2 regions of the Serratia sp. CoH_122_TC_1 genome follow, and region 1 is predicted to be linked to the other one. Evidence: predicted binding sites of a transcription regulator. Region 1 holds the regulator's gene; the other holds the start of a gene.
What was found. The regulator LexA, encoded in region 1, represses DNA repair genes until DNA is damaged. The targets are predictions, from matches to a motif close to TNCTGTATGTACATACAGNA.

Region 1 (10,769 bases):
CCACAAAATATTCTTCCGTCGTCACCAGTGCCGGCTCCAACAGCCAGGCAATCACCAGCGCATCATGAATCCAGCAGCCCGGTAGATGGCGCGTATGGCGGGAATAGTCGATCCAGGGCTGGGTCGTCGTCCGCAGATAGCGACACAGTGGCGTATCTGGTTGAGTCATGCGTGCCAGGTCTGCCTGAGTCAACATCGTCTGTGTCGTGACGTCTAAGGGGGCCAGTGTGATGTTGGCACCGCTCGTCAGTACCTGTCGGGCGGCTTCAGGATCCAATCCAAAATTGGTGTCCTTGATATAGCCTTCCACATTGAAAACCCCGCCCATAATCACGATTTCCTTCACGGCCTGGGCCATTTGAGGATACAGCTGCAAAGCATGCGCGACATTGGTGAGCGGGCCGATCGCTGCCAGGGTGATTTCACCGGGGTTATTGCAGATAAGCTCGCCGATGGCGACGGCGGCATTCGGTGTGGTTGTCGTTGTGGCGCGCGGATAAGGCGTTTCTCGCCACAGACGGGCTAAATCTGGATCGGTAATCGCACGATCCAGATGAGCACGCCAGGGTTCTGGCGGTTCACTCAAGGCACAGGCGGCGCCAGCTACGACGGGGACCTGATAGCCGGTTTGTTGCAACAGATGGTGTGCCACCGCGAAGCCGACGTTGCGTGGCGTGTTGCCCGCCACAATGCTGATCAACTCCAGCGAGAGCCGCGGCCTGGCCGCCAGCGCCAATGCCAGAGCCAGTCCGTCATCCACGTTGGCACCGGGGATGCCGTTGCCGGGATCGCAATCAATAATCAAACGCATAGCAGTTACCTAAATCAATAAACTAGCAGCCGCACGATCGGCGGATATGCAGCTGGAAGGCGAATTCATGCAGCTCCGGTTGTGCGGCCCCGGCAGCCAGCATGGCGATTGCCCGTTTCGCCATGGCATCGATTGGCTGTTCGACCGCGCTGAGGGGCGGAATGCTGAATTCGGATTGCTGGGTGCCGTTAAAGCAGATGATAGCCAGATCGTCCGGCACGCGCAGCTGATGTTCCGCCAGCGCCGACAGGCAGCCGAGCGCTTGCTGTTCGTTGGAGGTGAAGATGGCCCGTGGTCGGGGGGCTTGCAGCATTTTCTGGCAGGCCTGATAGCCGCCCTGACGCGTGTAGGGGGTTTCAAAAATCCATTCCTCACGCGGGGTAATGCCCGCCTCGGCCAAGGCATCACGCCAGCCGTTTAGGCGATCCTGGGCGTTAAGCATGCTCAATGGGCCAATGAAAATGCCAATTTCCCGGTAGCCGTGTTGTAACAGATGTCGTGTCGCCTGGCAGGCGGCATCGCGCTCATCGACGCGTATGGCGCAAATGCCTGCATGGCTGTCGATAGTGTCAATCATCACGCAAGGCGTGCCGGAGGCACGGATCAGATCAAACCATGGGTGGCGATCGACACTGGTGTAGAGCAACCCATCAACCTGACGGCGCAGCAGATGATTAATCAGATCCTGTTCGCGCTGCCGGTCGTCGCCTGCGTCACCCAACAGCAGCACGCGTCCGTGGCTGAATGCCTCGCGTTGCAGCGCCCGTGCCAGCGTGGCGAAAAACGGGTTGGAGATGTCAGGCACCACTAAACCGTAGGTCAGGGTATTACCCGAAGCCAGCGCGCGGGCAATGTCGTTCGGCCGGTAACCGGTTTGTTCGATGGCCGCCAGTACCCGCAAACGGGTGGCTTCCGCTACCGGACGCGGACCGTTGTTGATCACGTAACTGACGACCGCGACCGAGGTGCCCGCAACGCGGGCGACGTCGGCGCGGGTGATACGCCGCGCGGATTGATTATCCAAGTTGGGTTCCTGTGCGCCCTGATTACACTGCGTCCTGCGGCAGGTTAAGATCGCGGCCGCGGGTTTCCGGTGCAAAGAAGGTGGTGATTAAGCCAATGCCTGCCATTACAACAAAATAGCAGGCAACAGGCCACCAGTGACCGAAACCCGCCAGCAGCGCAGTAGCAATCAGCGGTGCGGTGCCACCGGACAGGATCGAACCCAGTTCCTTGGCGAATGCCATTTTTGAATAGCGGTTTTTGACACCGAACAGTTCCACGCCGTAGGCGGCCTGCACGCCAAAAATACCGAGTGACGCAATACACATACCGACCACAATCACTGAAATCACTATCGCCGGTTCGCGGCTGTCGAGCAACCAAAATGCCGGGAAAGCATAGAGCACCAGCAACAGGCAGAACCAACGGTAGGTGACGCGGCGACCGAAACGGTCAGACAGCCAACCGGCAAGCGGGATAACCAGAAAACCGCACAGTGAAGCAATCATTACCGCCAGCGCCGGCACTGATTTATCCACCATCAGCACCTTGGCGACGTAACCCACGATAAACCCCTGGCACATATAGGATGGGCCGTTTTCGCCAATACGCAGGCCGAGCATGATCCAGAAGGCTTTGGTACGTTGCAGGTAGCTGCGGTTATCCGGTGCGACAGGGGTGTTATCCAGCATCCGCTGACGATTTTGCTGCAGCTCGCGTTCAAATACGGGGGTTTCACGCACGTGACGGCGCAGGTACAACGCCCCCCCGGCAATCAAGATGCTGGCGAGGAACGGAATGCGCCAGCCCCAGGCGATCAGATCCGCTTTGTCCAGTTGCAACACCAACAGCCACACCAGTGAGGCCAGTAACGTGCCGCTATTGGAGCCGACGGCAATGATTGAAGCGACCAGACCACGGCGCTTGGCCGGTGCGTATTCTGCCAGCATCACCGCGCCACCGGAAAGCTCGGCCCCCGCACCGAAGCCCTGAGCAAAACGCAGGATCACCAGACAAGTGGGTGCCCAGACGCCAATTTGTGCGTAGGAGGGGATCAGCCCAATCAGCGTGGTGGAAACACCCATCAGCGCGACCGTGGTGAGCAACACCACTCGACGGCCTTTGCGATCGCCAATCCAGCCGAACACTAACGCGCCGATAGGCCGGGCGATAAACCCGACGGAATAGGTAGCGAAGCTTGCCAATAATGCGACCATTGGGGTGGCTTCGGGGAAGAACACGTCGCCGAACACCATGCCGGCCGCCAGACCATACAGGGCAAAATCGACATACTCCATGGCGGTGCCGAGCCAACAAGAGAACGTGGCGCGCCAGAATTGACCGCGCCCCTCTTTGGTGGCCAAACGTTCGTCGGCCGCCAGCGTCTCACTGGCGGCCTGTGGGGTTGCAAGCGTTGTTTCGCTCATGGCATTGATATCCTCTTTTAGTCTGCGCCACGCCTTGATCGCGTGATCGCGGTAAAGATGGTTTCCCTGGTGTCGGCAAGAAGGTTTGCTGACAAAGTGTTGGACTGATGGCGATTCAACGCTGCGATGCAAGGGTATCTACGCGCGTAGATAAAACAATGCTGCAGAGGTGAAAGTTTGCTGACGATCACAGAATACCCATCGCTCCGGTGAACGAAGGTAAAGAAAACAGATGGCAGAAAGATGACATTGCGGTGCTTTTTCGGTGGTGATTTTGCGGTGTGTTACATCACGAATCAGCCTGCCGCTTTTGAATTTCTGCGTTACAATGGGCATCTGTTAACAGTTTGTATGGCCTGTCGCCGCCGTCACGCGTGGCGTCAGGCATGGAGTAGAACAATGTCTGGCAATAGGGATTCCATCCTGCCGTCGCTAACGTGGTTATCTGCGCAACATCCTCCCGTGCCCGCTGCCGTTAGCGACTGGTTGATGGAGTTAGGGTCCATGACTCGCCGTTTTGAGCGTCACTGTGGGCGTGTGCACGTTGAACCGCAGCGCGAATGTTTTGTCACCCGCGATCAGTTGGGTGACGAGGCCGAACACTTGCCGGACAGCCCGCGCTACTGGCTACGTGAAATCGTGTTACTGGGCGACAACCAACCTTGGTTGTTGGGGCGAACGGTGATCCCGCAGGAAACGCTTACTGGCCCGGATTTGGCGCTGGTGGATTTGGGCACGCTGCCACTGGGGCGTTATCTGTTCAGCAGCAATGAGCTGACTCGCGATTATATTCACATTGGCCGGCAAGAGAACCTGTGGGCGCGTCGTTCCCGCCTGCGGCTGGCGGGCAAACCGCTGTTGCTGACCGAATTGTTTTTGCCTGCTTCGCCACTGTATACGGCAGAGAGTACGGACCCAGAATGATGAGGAGAGACAATACCTTGGAGGGAAGCGTGATTCAAAGCAAGTGGCGGGCTTATAGCCATCTGATGCGCATCGATAAACCGATTGGCACTTTGTTGTTGCTGTGGCCGACGCTGTGGGCACTATGGCTGGCGGGGCAGGGTGTGCCATCGCTGTCTATCCTGTTGGTGTTTGTGGTTGGGGTATTCCTGATGCGTGCCGCCGGTTGCGTGGTGAACGACTACGCCGATCGGGCAGTCGATGGCCACGTGAAGCGTACCGCCGGGCGACCGATGCCGAGTGGCAGGGTAAGCGAGAAAGAGGCCAAAGTGCTGTTTGTGGTGCTGGTGCTGATCTCCTTTGGGCTGGTGCTGACGTTGAATGCGATGAGCATCTGGCTTTCGCTGGCGGCGCTCGCGCTGGCATGGGCCTATCCGTTTATGAAACGGGTCACGCATCTGCCGCAGTTTGTGTTGGGTGTCGCCTTTGGCTGGGGCATCCCAATGGCCTATGCTGCGGTGAGCGAATCATTGCCGCTGAGCTGTTGGCTATTGCTGTTGGCCAATATTTGCTGGACGGTGGCTTACGATACAATGTATGCCATGGTCGATCGTGACGATGACCTGAAGATTGGCGTGAAATCCACCGCCATTTTGTTTGGTCGTTACGACAAGCTGATCATCGGATTGCTGCAGTTTGCCACCTTGCTACTGCTGGTGTGGGTGGGGTACCTGGCGCAGTTGAGCGGTGCGTTTTATTGGTCGCTGTTGCTGGCGGGTGCCCTATTTATCCATCAGCAAAAGCAGATTGCCGGTCGCGAACGCGAGGCCTGCTTCAAGGCGTTCCTGGATAATAACTACGTCGGGCTGGTACTGTTTATCGGTATCGCGCTGAGTTATTGGCAGGCTTAACGGGCTACTGGTAATAAAAAAGGCACCCTTGGGTGCCTTTTTCGTTTCCGTATCAACGGATTACTCGTCTTTTTCTTCTGCTTCTTCGAGCGCAACCGACGGTGCGTTGGTTTCCGCTGGCATGCTGACACTCTCAATGGTCAATTTGATTTCTGGGGTGATCAAATCGCTCAGCATGCTATACACCTCCATGGTGTGCTCACGTACGGCATCGCCAATATCGTTGATATAGCCTTCTTCGCGCAGCGTTGCGACCAGGGTTGAGAATACCGCTTTGTCGAAGAACTCCGGTGCGTTGATGCCGTGCAGCACTGACAAACGCTGGGCCATAATCCGACTCTCTTTCTCCAGTGCTCCGCGATTAATGCTTGGATTCGCACTGAGGATAGACATGGTGATGGCATAGCGTTGCAGCGTTTCACGGATACCGGCTGCCAGCAATTGCAATGGCCGGATGCGTGCTGGATTCAGTACCAGAGCGTCACCCTTATCGCAGATCAGTTGCTGACGGATCATTTCGTCGATGAGCGGGCGCAGCACTTCCGCCAGTTGTTCTTTGTCGTTGTGCAAGAACAACTCCGCCTTCAGCATGGGGTAAATCAACCCGATCTGGCGCAGCAGTTCGGTGCGAGAAACCCGGCGGTGATGCATCACGATGGTGGCGATCAGTGAAGGCAATACCAGCAGATGATGGATATTATTGCGGTAATAGGTCATCAGCACTGCCTGCTCGCGCGGCAGAATGATGATATCGCCGATATTATCCTTCTCGACCTCAAACTTATTCATGTTCAGCGCGTGATCCAGCAGCTCATCCGGCGTCTGGGTCGGTACGGTGACATCGCTGGCATAAGGCACATTGCGCATCAGTTGCAGATAGCATTCCAGCTGTTCTAACAGCTGTTCGCGGGTCAGCGAGCGCTGGCGTGAAGCCAGTAGCGCCGTAGAACACAGGTTCATGGCGTTAGCCGCGGCGGCATTGTTGATACGCACCATGATCTTGGCAGCCAGATCGTTGACCGTCGGCGTTAACCAGCTTGGGCGCTGGGATTCGATCGGATCAATCGCGTCGCGCCACTGGGGCACATTCTGGTTCAGGTAAGTGGTCAACGGCAGTGGATCACCGAAGTTGACATAACCCTGGCCGAGATTACGCAGCTTGCGCAGACCACGCAGCATCTGCAGCAGGCTCTCCTTTTCTTTGGTCGCGCCACGCAACTCTTTAGCGTAGGTGCCCACCTCCATCACGTGCTCGTAGCCGATGTAGATCGGTACCAGTGTGATCGGGCGAGAACCGCCACGCAGCATCGCCTGAATGGTCATCGACAGGGTGCCGGTCTTCGGTTCCAGCAGGCGTCCGGTACGAGAACGGCCACCTTCGACAAAATACTCCACGGAGTAACCGCGGCTAAAGAGTTCGCCGAGGTATTCGCGGAACACCGTCGAATACAGCTTGTTGCCTTTGAACGTCCGGCGGATAAAGAAGGCGCCCAGGCGGCGGAAGATGGGGCCAGCCGGCCAGAAGTTAAGGTTAATACCGGCGGCAATGTGCGGCGGCACCAAGCCTTGATGGTACAGCACATAAGAAAGCAACAGGTAGTCCATATGGCTGCGGTGGCAGGGCACATAGACGATCTCATGACCATCTTGCGCTAACTGGCGCACGCGTTCAGCGTTGGTGACGTTGATGCCTTGATACAGCCGGTTCCAGGTCCAGCTCAACACGCGGTCAGAAAGGCGCACCGTTTCATATGAGAAGTCGGCGGCGATCTCTTCCATCAGTGCAATGGCGTTCTGCTGGGCTTTCTCATGGGAAATTTTCTTGCTGCGTGCTTCGTCTTCGACCGCTTTTTCGATCGCTTTGGACGCCAGCAGTTTGTTGAACAGGTCCTGACGGGCCGGCAGACTTGGGCCAACGGCAGCCAGACGCTGACGCGAGAAGTGCATTCGTGCCACGCGCGCCAGTTTTTGTGCGATGGTTTTGTCCGTGCCGTGTTCAGTCGCCATGCGACGCAGTGAGACGGTGTTGGAGAAACGCACAAAGCTGTCGCGGCCGAGCCACAACACGGCGAAGAACTTCTGTACGCCGTTGAGCAGACGTAGATGTGGCGTGCCGTGGCCTTCGCGGCCTGGGGAGCGACCAAACATCACCGAAACAGGCAGCATCTGAATATCGAGATCCGGATTACTGCGGTGCAGATCCAGATAGTCGTGAAACAGTTTTACTGATTCTTCTTTCGGTGTGTAGTAGCGGAACACGCGCGGGCCGTCGTGAATAAACACGTGGCTAGGCAGCACGGTGCCGTCTATCTCCAGCGGATTGAGAGGATCGGGCAGATCCTGCGCCAGGCACTGGGTGCGCAGCGTCAGTAAATCCGCCTTGGAATTATAAGGTAAAACATACAAAATCGGCCGTGAGGGATCCAACCCTAACTCCGTGACCGGATCTGAAGGGATAACCTTACTTCTTACCAACAATTTAAGTGGTAAATTCAATAGCTTATAATAAATTTTACGCCAACCTGACATAACAACGTGAAGCCTCTTGTTAGCAATGCGTCGCAAGCATACCAGAAACCGGGTAGCAGATCTGTGGTGTTGGAAAACCGAGAGCCGGAAGCATTTCCTGGCCTAGACTCTTTAATTATGACTTACCTCTGTGAAAGGCACTAAAAAACATGGCAAACCAAGCAACCGGCCTGACCCGTATTATTAAAGCCGCCGGCTACTCTTATAAAGGCTTTTCCGCTGCCTGGCAGCATGAAGCGGCGTTCCGCCAAGAACTGGTCGCCACCGTACTGGCTATCATACTGGCGATTTGGCTGGACGTGGGTGCGATAGCGCGCATTTTATTGATCGGATCGGTGCTGCTGGTGATGATCGTCGAGATGCTCAACAGCGCGATAGAAGCGATTGTCGATCGGGTTGGCACTGAACATCATGAGCTTTCGGGCCGGTCCAAGGATATGGGGTCGGCAGCAGTTTCACTGGCGATTATTTTGGCGTTGTTTGTCTGGGGCTCGGTGCTCTGGCAACACTTTGCCTGAATGGGGTGGCCCTGTTGCGACGTGGGTCGCTAATCCCTGATTTTTATTCATTCTTCGGTTCCCAAGCCGCACTTACCTGTATATACTCACAGCAAGACTGTATAAACAAACAGGGGGCGGAATGAAAGCACTAACTACCAGACAGCAAGAGGTCTATGATCTGATTCGCGATCATATTTCGTCCACTGGCATGCCGCCAACGCGCGCCGAAATCGCCATGCGTCTGGGGTTCCGCTCGCCAAATGCTGCAGAAGAACACCTGAAAGCATTGGCGCGTAAAGGCGTCATCGAGATCGTCTCTGGTGCATCGCGCGGCATTCGTTTGCTGATGGAAGATGAAGAAGGTTTACCGTTGATCGGCCGTGTTGCCGCCGGTGAGCCACTGTTGGCGCAGCAGCATATCGAAGGGCACTACAAAGTGGATCCTTCCTTGTTCAAGCCAAGTGCGGATTTCTTGCTGCGGGTCAACGGTATGTCGATGCGTGATATCGGTATTCTCGACGGCGATCTGCTGGCGGTACATAAAACTCAGGACGTGCGTAACGGCCAGGTCGTTGTGGCGCGTATTGAAGACGAAGTTACAGTTAAGCGTCTGAAAAAACACGGAAATGTTGTTGAGTTATTGCCGGAAAACAGCGAGTTCCAACCGATTGTGGTTGATCTGCGCCAGCAGAATTTCACCATTGAAGGCCTGGCGGTCGGTGTGATCCGCAATGGCGACTGGGTTTAATCCTCACGCCTACACATCGTCCTCTGATTTAAGTCGCCCCAGTTCTGGGGCGATGTCATATCTGATTCACTATATACCCTATAGCTTTCAAGTTGCAGCTAGGCGGCCAACTCGCTCATCCCCAGGCGCTTACTCAGGTAAGTAACTGGGGATGAGCGAGTGCAGATAACAACGCTGCAACTTGAAAGATGACGGGTATACACGGGAACATTCCACTATGCGCCTGCTTTCCGCCTTCACCAGCGATACCGATAAAGCCTTGTGGCGCCTCGCGCTACCGATGATCTTTTCCAATATCACCGTGCCACTGCTTGGGTTGGTCGATACCGCAGTGATAGGTCACCTCGACAGCCCTGTTTATTTGGGGGGCGTGGCGGTCGGGGCGATGGCAACCAGCTTCCTGTTTATGTTGTTGCTGTTTTTGCGCATGAGTACCACCGGTTTGACGGCACAGGCGCTGGGCGCACAAAACCCACAGGGATTGGCACGTGCCTTTATGCAGCCGCTGTTGCTGGCAGTATTGGCCGGCGTCGTTATCGTGTTGCTGCGCCATCCGTTGATCGATCTGGCGCTGCAGATTGTTGGCGGTGACGATGCGGTGCTGAAGCAAGCACGATTGTTCCTTGAGATCCGTTGGCTGAGCGCACCGGCAGCGCTGGCAAATATGGTGATCTTGGGTTGGTTGCTTGGCGTGCAATACGTGCGGGCGCCGGTCATCCTGCTGATAGTCGGTAATGTGTTGAATATCGTTCTGGATATCTGGTTGGTCATGGGGCTGGGCTGGAATGTGCAAGGTGCCGCGACGGCGACCGCCGTCTCTGAGTACGCTACGCTGCTGCTGGGTTTATGGCTGTCCTGGCGAGTGATGCGCATACGCGGTATTTCTGTTCCGATGTTGCGCCATGCCTGGCGCGGTAATCTGCGGCGTTTGCTTGCGTTGAACCGCGATATCATGTTGCGTTCATTGTTGCTGCAATTGTGCTTTGCATCCTTGACTATCTTCGGCGCCAGGCTTGGCGGTGACGTAGTGGCAGTAAACGCGGTACTGATGAATTTGCTGACCTTTACCGCCTATGCACTGGATGGTTTTGCCTATGCGGTAGAAGCGCATTCTGGTCATGCTTATGGTGCCAGAGATGACAGTCAATTGCGTAAGGTGTGGCGCGCGGCTTGCCGGCAGGCCTGTTTAGTGGCGCTAGCCTTTGGTGTGGTTTATGCCTTTGCCGGGCAGCAAATCATTGCGGCGTTGACCTCGTTGCCAGAACTGCGTGCGATGGCGAATGACTATTTACCTTGGCAGGTGGTGCTACCGCTGGTTGGGGTGTGGTGCTATTTGCTGGATGGCATGTTCATTGGTGCGACTCGCGGTGCAGAAATGCGTAACAGCATGGCCGTGGCGGCTGCGGGTTACGGTTTGACGCTGCTGACCGTGCCTGTCTTGGGCAATCATGGATTGTGGTTGGCGCTGGCGGTCTTTCTTGCGCTGCGCGGCATCGCGCTTGGGTGGATTTGGCACCGTCACAGGCTGCGTGGCAGCTGGTTTTCAGCAGCACAATGACGATAGCCTTTCTTGCAAATACATAAATTTTAATTATGTGTTTGTTTGTATTTTGTTACATATTCTCGTCGGTTAGCCAAGTCGTGTAGTAAGTTGTTTGTTGGCGTTTTTTTCTTATTTTAAATTTAAAAATGGATTTTAATTCTGGTTTTTATTTGTTTGTCGCTATCTGCATCTATAATTAATCGTGTGGCTGGCAATATAAACGGGGCGTATCCTCAGCCAGCAGTAGTTAAAACTGACTCACCACAGGTTAACGGAGATACTATGAACAAAGATCAAGCCGACGGTAACTGGAAGCAGTTTAAAGGGAAAGTGAAAGAAAAATGGGGCAAGCTGACCGATGACGACCTGACGGTCATCGAAGGGAAACGCGAGCA
Region 2 (10,769 bases), on a different contig from region 1:
TGAAGATCTAGGGAAAGAACTAGATGAAATGGCCTCTAAAATGCGAACGCGCAATGGAAAAATAGTGAACAGGTATCAAATGACTTGGGTTCGCTGGTCTACTAGTGCAGAGGCTCATCCAATAAAGATTATGCAGCTCAAGCGCGGCCTAACTGATGAACACCCGTCTTTAGAGCGGGATGATCCTGAACAGTATTATCGGCTGTTGCTGGAACGAGCCGGTGTACTCCACTAAGCATTATTTTCACCGTTCAATACAATGACCCGTGCGCCAGCGCGGGTTTTGTGCTGCGTGTAAGAGCTAAAAACCCATTTGTATATGTCTAAGGTACCCTTCAAAAGTCTGCCGGAACGATAAATTAGACGTAGTTCATGGTCTTCGACCGTCAACTCAAACAGTTGATGAAATATCATTCAGTTAACTTCGAACGAACTCACAAAAAATAGTTAATTTCGAAGGTTATTTCTGAACAAAACAAGCCCCAAAAAAGGGGAGTATATTTCGTGCCGGCTAAAGCCAGGCTCTCGAAAATAGCTCCCTCCGCTTTGCTTCGGGCTATAACACTCCATCCCATAAAGCACGAAACCTCGATAGGCAGAAAAATCCTAGTTCAATCGTTTCTTCAAGCTACAATGCCCACCCACGAAAGTCGGCTTCGCCTCCAAGGTAGCTCACCGATTGCAAGGTACAGCTTCGCAACGGCACGTTGCGATCTACACTACAGTAAACTTTTTAATCACCGAAAAAGACCGGCTTAGCAGGATGGGGGGCCGTTTGGGGTAGTTGTGGACAATAATTGCGGATGAATCCACAGCAGCAATAGTTGTCCTATAGATATTGAACAAATCCATTGATCGATTACTGATCAATCAACATTAAAGCGTGCAGAAAGTAGGGTTTTACGGCGAATAGAACGGGTATTTTGGGATGCTATTCACGGAAATCTTGAGTAACATTATAGGTTTAGTCACGGTATACAGACTGATAGGCATTTATGGCGACGTTGTTTATTGATTTACTTATCAAACCGCGTAAAAGATTCAGACTCAAAACAACCTCTCAGGATGATTTGACTCAGCAATTAGTGCGATACGTGCAACATCACTACATCCGACAGACTGGTTGGGAGCTCTATAAATATGGTCGCAGCTGGGGAAATTTGTGCCATGTTGTACCGAGTCCATTTATCGCCTGGCTAGAAACGCACAAAGATAACCCTCGAGCTGTCGAAATCGTTGAAAGCTGTAAGGTATACCTTAGTTCAGAAGAAGGGGTTGTTGACCCTTCTATAGCCGTGTACATCCCTCTCAGTTGGTTATGTATTACGATCCCTCCAATGAACGAAGCATTGCGCGAACATTGGCAAACCCGGATTGGCACTGTTTTGTCTGATCCGCTGCCCGTGAGTGTCCCAACGCTTAAACCTTCCGATTATTATCTATTGTGTGAAGGACGGGCAATTCCCAATGTCTGGCAGCACCATTTTGAGCTGTGCATGAGAAATAGCATGCCGTTTATTGTGTTGTGGCACTTTCCACCCAAGCAAGCCCGTTTTGTTACTCGATACGACATCTTGTTTTCCTGGGAGCCCTTGGTAAAAAGCCATCTGCACGTTTTCGAAAACCCCGAGTATCCTGACATAGCAAAGATCATCACCAAGCGTATTACTCAGTTATTGAAAGAAAGGCGTCACTTGGAAGGGTTCAAACGAGTCACATTGCAAAATGTGTTGGGTGAAGGGCAAATCAACATTCTTAAACTCAGTTTTGAGGCTGCTGAACAATTGACGTTAGACCTGGTGAAAATGCTCCAGCTGATGATCGACGAAATAGAATTAAAGCTTAAGAAAAAGACGATTCGGATGCCTTGAAAAGCATGGGTATGGGAAATAGCTAAAGTTACTATCATTTCTGCATGCCGTTCGGCAGAAGATGAAATTTAGCCCAACGACTATGGGATACAGCACAAGTTCGTTAGGCTCAATGTATGGGAAAAAGCTAAAGTTCAAACGTTAGGTAAGGCTGGCTCCGGGTTTTTAGTAATGATGGTAAAAATCAGTTTGCCATCGTCGGTCTCTGACATCGAGGCCGTCAAGGGGGTTTCTTTACTGATCTTATCCAGGGCCGGCTTGATGAACGTCCGTTTCATCTCAGCAAAATTATCTCGTTGCGATTGTGGGAGTTGGTAACGTTCAGCTAACCAATTTGGTGTTGTGATCCATATGCCGGATTTTCTAAACTGACAAAGGCTTTCGTAAAGGCGGATAGCTCTCACACTGTTAATGCGGCCACAATCATAAAGATTGTAAGTAGTGAATTGACTACTAAGATCAAGAAGGTAGGGCATCACTTTATTATTGAATTCAATGTTCCATGAACCTCGGCCTCGTTTTAAACCAGCTTCTGCCAGCCAAGGGCGTTTCCGTTCTTCATACTCCCCATCAGATGGAAAGAAGGTAACAGAGCTGTTTGACAAGGCATCAATGCCCTTCCTGACATCTGTACTGGCCGTAGCTTGGCTCACCTTGAACAATCGCTGGTAATCAGCAACTCGCACTGTAAACGTACCTGGATGGTCTTCTTGCCGATAGGTTTCCATGAGGCATAACCACAGTACTCGTTTTGCCTGCAGTGAGAGATAGTAAGCTGCCTCGGTCAGTTCATTAGATTGTGCTATAGCTGGACGACTAGTTTTAACAATCCCTTTATTTTCATTCATATAACTATCTATGGGTTGTTTGTAATGTACCCATAGTTGCATCAGCTAGATGATGTGGTCAAGGCAAACTTATGTTGTTTCCCATAGGGATTCACAGAAAAAACTAACTTTAGCTATTTCCCATACGTTCTTTAGCTGTTACCCATAACAACTTTAGCTGTTACCCATAGTAACTATAGGTTTCACCCATAGTTAGTTTTGGTATATCCCATATTGACAGGGCTGAGGGCCGCACCACGAAAGAGCTCACGCGTTGTCTAAAAAGCTTTTAAAATGTTTTAAAAAACATAAAAAAAGGACTTAAAAAACAATCCTGTAGATATGTGGATAACTCTATTATGGGAAACACCTAAAGTTTAATGATGTAAACTGCGGTAGCCCCCACCGGAAAACCGGCGGGTCCCATAAAAAATTTGAACTTCATAAATCGTTGCTAGAAAGGCCAATGTAGCTCTTTTGCCGGTAAGACCATCATCGCAACGGCTCGTTGCGATCCACACCTCTGAGGAGTGTCCAGCGTTGTTAAAAGACCAAGTCTAGCAAGAGGTGGGGAACAGAGAGGATCGTTGTTGATCCTCTCAATATAGGTATTGTGGCTACACCTTTCTTCTCTACAGAAGACTATTTGAAAGGGTTTCCATTTGAGCGTAAATATATTTCTCCTAATTTATACGCTGCAAAATCGTTCAAATGACCTACATCACGGAAAATAGAAACCCCATCAATTTCAGTTTTACATTTATTCCCGGCACATTGGGCATCTTTGATATCGATAACTATCAAAGACGGGTAGTCTTTTTGTAATTCAATAAATTTTTTATCAAACCAACCCATGTTGGACTGTGACCATTCTTGGCTATTGCATTCTCCATGTGTATATTCCTGTCTTAGAACTACCTTTTCTTTCAGACATGTTTCGTATCCTTCTGGCCGAGTGTAGATCTCTTTCATTATTACAGGCACAGAACCGGATTTAACTATGATATCCAATGATTTTCTCAGAGCTTCGTCTAATCTTTTCATTGAAAGTTCTAACGAGCGATCATCTCCAGGTTGGTTGATTATTTTATCGCTTACATACATTGGCCATAGTTCACCAATAATAACATAGTTAAATTTGTTATTTTCTATTTTATTATAATACGTCTTTGTATTGTCATAGCATGCTTGATATACAGTGTTATAAAAATGCCACCAATCAAATTGATAAATCCCAGGCAATGTTAAGCAAGATGATGTACTTAGTGACGTTATTGCAAGGTTTGAATTTTTAGCTAAAACATCCAAGAACATCCAATAATGGTTTGAATTAGAATCACCTATGAATAAGGCTTTCTTTTTAGATGATATTTCCCCGAAAGTACAAAGCACATCATTGTTTTCATTATCAAATTGATCTGTTAAGCAGTCTGAGCGATGACCGGATAGAGATTTATATTCATCAATAAGAGCGGATGATCTTGAAAACTCACTTCCGAACCGCCAAGGAAAATTGTCGGTTTTTTTTGCTATCGAGTAAATTATTACAGACATTAATAGAGGAATGACAATTAAGATCGTTACTGTAAAAGAAAGACTTTTTTGTACTTTACGTAACGGCATTTCGATGTATTTGTAGGATATACAAGCAAGTATACATGATCCTAGCAAAGTTAATAATAACATCATCGTATTATTGAACAAATTAAGGTAATGTAGCAAGGCGATCCCTGGCCAATGCCATAGATATAAAGAGTATGACCTTTTACCTATACCTACTAAGATGTTTGACGATAGTACAAAAGATGAAATGGAATCTGTTTTTTCACCGGAAAAAATAATCATCCCAGTAGCTAATGCTATTGCCACTGTGTAAATGTTAGGATAACCATTTATAATTCCAGGATAAAAACCTATGGATATTATGCTTAGTAGACCTAACAGACCAAACAAGTTAGTAAACTTATTACTTTTTTCGTTGAATTTGTAAAATGCTAAGCAGCTGCCAATTTGCAATTCAAAACAACGTGAAATGAAATCATAATATCTGTCAATGTTAGAATGATATGATAAGTATGATGATGTGATTAATAACGAAATAGTGATTATATGATTTGCTATTATAACTCTCTTTTCTGGAAAGTATTTTAATGCCATATGTAATGCTATTGGGAATGTTATATACCACTGCCATTCAATTGATAGTGACCAAGTGTGCAATAGTAGCAGGTAATTAGAATCTTGTGATGCATAACTTGTGGTCACATCAGCAAAATATTTGTTTGATGAGAAATACAATGCGTTCTTTACACTGTGAAGATATGTATTGTAATCTTCTGGCAAATAGAAAACACTGCCAATTATTAACGTAAATATTATTGCGCATAGGAAAGAAGGTTGAAGTCTCCAAATTCTACGTATAAAAAAGTTTTTTAAGTTAAATTCATTATTGTTTGTTCCGCCCAATATTATTTTTGTTATTAAATATCCTGAAATAACAAAGAAAACATCAACGCCGATGAATCCAGAATTGATAAAGATGCATCCAGCATGAAATAAAATAACTAAAGTAACGGCAATAGCTCTTAAGCCGTCAATGTCGCTGCGGTACTTCATTATAACCTCTTATTTATTATGACTTCAAAAACATTATACAATTAAAATTATGTGAGTGATATAGAGATGATTGGAAATTTCAATGTCTGTTGATGTGTTGTTAACTTTTTATTTAAGTGATTTTAATAGTATTAGATGAAATAATAAATGATGATTAGTGCGTGAGATTTAATTTCGAATATTTGACTTAATTTAATTAATTAGTACGGGTGAACTTAAGATAGCTTGGCTATAGGGATGTCGCGAAGCCTCGTTGTGTAACTTGGAGAAAGTAGTTCCCTGCGCATTGCCCAGATCTTATTGGGGTCAGTTTGGATATCGGAAATTATTGTACGCTTAGCGTATTTCCAAACTGACCCTTGGTAACTCATCACTTAAGATCTGACCTTTAAGTTACAGCCTACACGGAATGCGCTCCCTATTTCGAGATATTCAGCTCTCGCTGCTCCGGTCAGCTGCTGCGACTGCTCAGTAAACCCGGCTATATCATGGCTACACTTTTTCGACGTCGCTTTGTAGCCGCGAACGCACATTTCATAAACGACGTTAGGATCTGCGAATTTTGAACGTTGCGCGATGGCACTGCACGTCGCAGAGACGCGCGCTTGTTCCTGGCGCGGGCTTAACTCTTCCGCTGGTGCTACCGTCTGCGTTTTTTTCGGTTTGCTGCAATCCAGACTGCGTGCGGCGATACGCTGCTTTAAATAGGTTTGCTGGGCGTAGTAAACATCAAAATCTTCTCTTTGCATCGTTGCCACACCTCCAGATTTTGCGGGGGCTCTGTTAACCGTGGCTAACGCCTGGCAAAGTTCATCATCGCCGGTGATTGTTTTCAGCTGGTCTACCGCAGTCTTTTCTGCGGGTGAGACGTAATGCCCGCTACATCCCGCTAGTGTTACCGCCATCGCTGCGATATAAAAAGTTAAACGCTGCATTAAATGCCCTTAATTGTCTATTATTAGTACCGTGGGGGGCGGTTTGAAAACCGGAAATTTTTGTACGTTTAGAGCATTATTTTACCAACGTTGGTGAGTAATTTATTGATCTTGTATTAGCGATTATCGCATTTAAATTATCGGGCATTCTGTATCGCATTTAGGTTATCTCATTGGCTAAAAATGCTAGCCAAGCAGTCTATAGCGCAGGAGTACACCCTATTGCTATAGGTAATCCTGTTCAAAAAATATACTTACCGTACAATAATTCTCTATATCCAAACTGCCCCCTATCAGTTTACCGCCTGGTTCCACGCCCAATTTCAGCGAGGGGAACCAAGTTGTTTATGGGCACTACCACATTTACATCAACCTGGCGACGGGAATGTCGCTGAGTCGTGTCGTGTAGCTAGGGGACAGCAGTTCGCGGCGCATTGCCCAGGATTTATTGATCCCTTGGCCGGCAAACCAAATTTTTCCTAACCCGGAGTGGTTTATGCCATCGACGGCTTTCATCAATTGTTCGCTGCCAGCGCGCGGTGGATGTTCGTCGAAGAGATCGATCTGGCCAGGTTTGTCACAGAAATCGTTCAGCATGATCCCCGCCTTCTGATACCGAAACCCGTCGCGCCAAATGGCTTTGAGAGCTTTCACTGCTGCCGCTACTATGTCGCGGGTGTCTTGCGTGGCCAACATGAGCTGCACGCTGTAGCTGTTAGCGTAATACGGCTCGTGGGGAGCAAATGGGCTGGTTCGCACAAATACCGAAATATGCCGGCAATACTGCCGTTCTCGACGGAGTTTCTCTGCCGCGCGCTCTGCGTATTGGCACACCGCCTGGTGCAAGTCCTGCAGCTGCGTGACGCGCTGGCCAAACGACCGGCTGACGATGATCTGCTGCTTTGCCGGCAGCGCCTCGATCGAGATGCACGGAACTCCGTTCAGTTCGCGTACTGTGCGCTCGAGTACGACACCAAACGTCCGGCGAATCAACGCCTGATTGCTGTCCGCGAGCTGCAGCGTTGTTGTGATCCCCATCGTGGCCAACTTTTTCGTCAACTGGCGCCCGCATCCCCAAACTTCGTTGACCGGCAGCAACGCCATCAACTTTCGTTGTCGGTCGCGGTTCGTCAGGTCGACCACACCGCCGGTGGCCGGCCAGGTTTTCGCAGCGTGATTCGCGAGTTTAGCAAGCGTCATCGTCTGGGCGACACCGATCCCGCAGGTGAGTCCCGTCTGCTGCAAAACGGTATCGCGAACGCGCCGGCCATAGTCTTCGAATGACTCAACGGCATCGATGCCGGCGACGTGCAAAAATGCTTCATCGATACTGTAGATGGTCAGCGCCGGCGCGAGGGATTCCAGAACGGTCATGCAGCGTGCCGACATATCACCGTTTATGTGGAATAGAAAAGCAAGCTTTGATGGAGGGTTTCTTCACTTTATTCGCGCTATCGGAATATCATTCCAGCAGGTAGTCCACGCCGGGCTGAGCATTTCCCGCTTCATCCTCCACGCTGTATCTACGCCTTGACCCGCAAACCACACACTGCCCAACCCGGACTGATTGATGCCGTCCAGTACCTTCATCAGTTGGGCGCTTTTCTCTCTGGGTTTGTTCTCGTTAAAAAGGTTGAACTGAGCTATGCCATTCGGCGTAAAATCATCAAGCGCGATACCGGCTTTCATATAGCGCCGACCATCCAGCCAAATGCGATCTAGTGAACGCAGTGCAACTTCAATAATGTCTCGCGTATCCTGGGTCGGCAGGGCAAGCTTTTCTCCAGCGCTATTGCCGTAATACACTTCGTTAATGGCGTGGGGTGAGGTTCTTATAAATATGCCGATGTGTCGGCAAAACTGGCGTTCACCTCTCAGCTTTTCGGCTGCACGTGTCGCGTACAAACACAGAGCCTGCTGCATGGCTGCTTTTGACGTGATGCGCTCACCGAAGGAGCGTGAGCAAATAATCTGCTGTTTTGATGGCGGAAGCTCCTCAAGAGGAATGCAGGACTCCCCATTCAGTTCCCGTACGGTACGCTCCAGAACAACTGAAAAATTTTCCCGGATAAATCTCGGACTGGATTGAGCAAGCTGTAAAGCATTTTTAATACCCATCAGATTAAGGCGTTTGCCTATTTTCCTGCCCACGTCCCAAACCTCTTCTACGGGCTGATTTTCCAGCAGCGTCATGGTGCGTTTCGAATTATCCGGTGTGAGCGCCAGGACGCCGCGAAACTGTTTCCACTCCTTGCTGGCCCATTGGGCCGATTTGGCCAGGGTTTTGGTCTGCCCAATACCAACGCCAATAGGCAGCCCAACGGTATTCAGGGCATGCGCTTTGAGACGTCGGCCAAAGTGTTCAAAATCTTCGCAACTATCAATGCCCGTCAAATCGAGAAACATTTCATCGATGCTGTACTGTTCAACTCGCGGTGTAATCTCCTCAAGAGCGCTCATGACTCTCTGACTAAGGCTATGATAAAGCGCATAATTCGAACTGAAAACGTGCACCTTTTCCCTGTAACTCTGATTTTTAATCTGGAACCAGGGCACACCCATTTTTATTCCTAACGCTTTTGCACCAGCATTGCGTGCGATAACACATCCGTCGTTGTTACTAAGAACAACAATCGGTTTGCCTCGCAAATCTGGGCGAAACAACGCCTCACAACTGGCATAAAATGAGTTTACATCCGCAAGACCAAACATTGGCATCGTTACCTCCGTCGAGTACGAGTGCAGTTGAAAAACCACGTAACAACACCAAGTAATTGCAATTCATCGGGATAAATAATTGGAAATGCTGGACTCATAGGCAAAAGCGCAAGGCGGGGCTTCAGTTGAAGACGTTTAACGGTAAACTCTCCATCGACTTCCACGACAACAATATCGCCATGAATGGCTTCCTCAGCGCGATCAACCACCAGAATGTCGCCATCACAAAGACCTGGTTCCTGCATACTGCAACCGCTGGCGCGTACAAAAAAAGTAGAGGCTCGTCGACGTATACAGAGCTCATTTAAATCCAGTTCCTTTTCGACGTAATCCTGTGCTGGGGATGGAAATGCACCCATGATCATAGGTCTTCATGAGCAGAAAAAGGACAAAATACAGGATCTTGTATTCTATAGTTTTCATACGTCAAAAAGTCATATAACAATATGATTATATTGTTAAATATAAAAATTCCACTCCAAAGAGACATGTTGATTCACTCGCAAGAGATACTGTTTATGTATACAGTATTGTGCAATGGAGAAGTAAAGCAAGTAGTTCATAAGCGCGTATTGTGATCTTGTTGAAGTAAGGGCAAATTTAGTTTTGCAAGCAGGCGATATAATTGATGGCCGCGCAATTCATGCATTCTGGCCCATTGAGGGGCAGGGTGAGCTAAAAACAGAAAGAGTGAAATTCAGGATGTTCAAGGAAATGTTCCGATAGCAGTGACCCCAAAACAACTATTGAAATCAAACCAGCATAGCGGATACATTACGCACGTTGTTACCTTGTATCATCAGGATGCCGTTGACTGTGTTTATCAGCCGTGAAGTCATTTCCAGAATCGTATTGATCATCATGGCTGTTGCCGTGCTGAGCAGTTCGCTTATGGCAAAACCGCAGGCTGTCTACAACGTCCAGGATACAACGTCCATCAGTGACCATCAGCACGACAGCGATGAACCACTGAATGAGCACGATCCGTTGCTGTTCCACTCGCACGGTAACGTACATCACCTCAATGCCGATCATTCCCACGATCTGAACAAACTATTCACGCTGACTGCTTTGCAGGCCTGGGACGCAGGCATGCGGACGACGTTCGCGCTGAGTTCAGAACAAATCCTGCGGATACCTCAGGCCACCCCCGAACGCCCTCCGAGATCCCTGATTGCGTAATAACTTCCGTTAATTCGTTATTATTCAATTTGTAAGGGTTTTTATGAATACCAGCCTTGATATGCAGGGCCGGTTGAGCGGTGGCCTGTTTTCAGCTCAGGCGCGTTCAGCTTGTCTTTTTTTCTTGTTATTAATGCTTTTCTACAGCCAGGGCGCGTCTGCCCACGGTGTGGCAGAAGGCGACAAAGGGTACATTCAGGAAATCACCGGGATTAACATCATCCCGTTTATCTACCTTGGCGCGAAGCACATGGTGACCGGTTACGATCACCTGCTGTTTCTGTTTGGCGTGATTTTCTTTCTCTACAAAATGCGCGATATCGGGCTGTACGTCAGCCTGTTTGCTGTCGGTCACTCCACGACGCTGCTCATTGGTACCTTCTTTGACATCAGCGTCAGCGCTTATCTCATTGATGCCATTATCGGCCTGTCGGTGGTCTATAAAGCGCTTGATAACCTTGGAGCCTTCCAGCGCTGGTTTGGTTTTCAGCCGAACACGAAACTTGCGACGCTCATTTTTGGCTTCTTCCACGGCTTTGGTCTGGCGACCAAAATCAAAGAGTTCGAAATTTCTCCCGATGGCCTGTTCGTCAACCTGATTGCCTTCAATGTCGGGGTGG

Region 2: the regulator LexA is predicted to act here: its motif matches at 9,478-9,497, upstream of umuD (translesion error-prone DNA polymerase V autoproteolytic subunit).

The regions. Positions count from the first base shown of each region.
Region 1 covers NZ_JBXWLA010000005.1:48,152-58,920, forward strand. Annotated here, with positions in the region: gene AC2FC2_RS07780 (nucleoside hydrolase) at 1-811, opposite strand, end outside; gene AC2FC2_RS07785 (LacI family DNA-binding transcriptional regulator) at 834-1,835, opposite strand; gene AC2FC2_RS07790 (MFS transporter) at 1,858-3,240, opposite strand; gene ubiC (chorismate lyase) at 3,640-4,164, shown strand; gene ubiA (4-hydroxybenzoate octaprenyltransferase) at 4,161-5,054, shown strand; gene plsB (glycerol-3-phosphate 1-O-acyltransferase PlsB) at 5,115-7,583, opposite strand; gene AC2FC2_RS07810 (diacylglycerol kinase) at 7,733-8,101, shown strand; gene lexA (transcriptional repressor LexA) at 8,223-8,831, shown strand; gene dinF (MATE family efflux transporter DinF) at 9,049-10,389, shown strand; gene AC2FC2_RS07825 (CsbD family protein) at 10,657-10,769, shown strand, end outside.
Region 2 covers NZ_JBXWLA010000022.1:39,297-50,065, forward strand. Annotated here, with positions in the region: gene AC2FC2_RS23410 (Replication protein) at 1-235, shown strand, start outside; gene AC2FC2_RS23415 (hypothetical protein) at 996-1,871, shown strand; gene AC2FC2_RS23420 (replication initiation protein) at 2,006-2,719, opposite strand; gene AC2FC2_RS23425 (acyltransferase family protein) at 3,341-5,314, opposite strand; gene AC2FC2_RS23430 (DUF4113 domain-containing protein) at 5,530-5,685, opposite strand; gene AC2FC2_RS23435 (hypothetical protein) at 5,689-6,249, opposite strand; partial or broken gene umuC (translesion error-prone DNA polymerase V subunit UmuC) at 6,613-7,656, opposite strand; gene umuC (translesion error-prone DNA polymerase V subunit UmuC) at 7,687-8,961, opposite strand; gene umuD (translesion error-prone DNA polymerase V autoproteolytic subunit) at 8,970-9,332, opposite strand; gene AC2FC2_RS23455 (hypothetical protein) at 9,784-10,149, shown strand; gene AC2FC2_RS23460 (HupE/UreJ family protein) at 10,193-10,769, shown strand, end outside.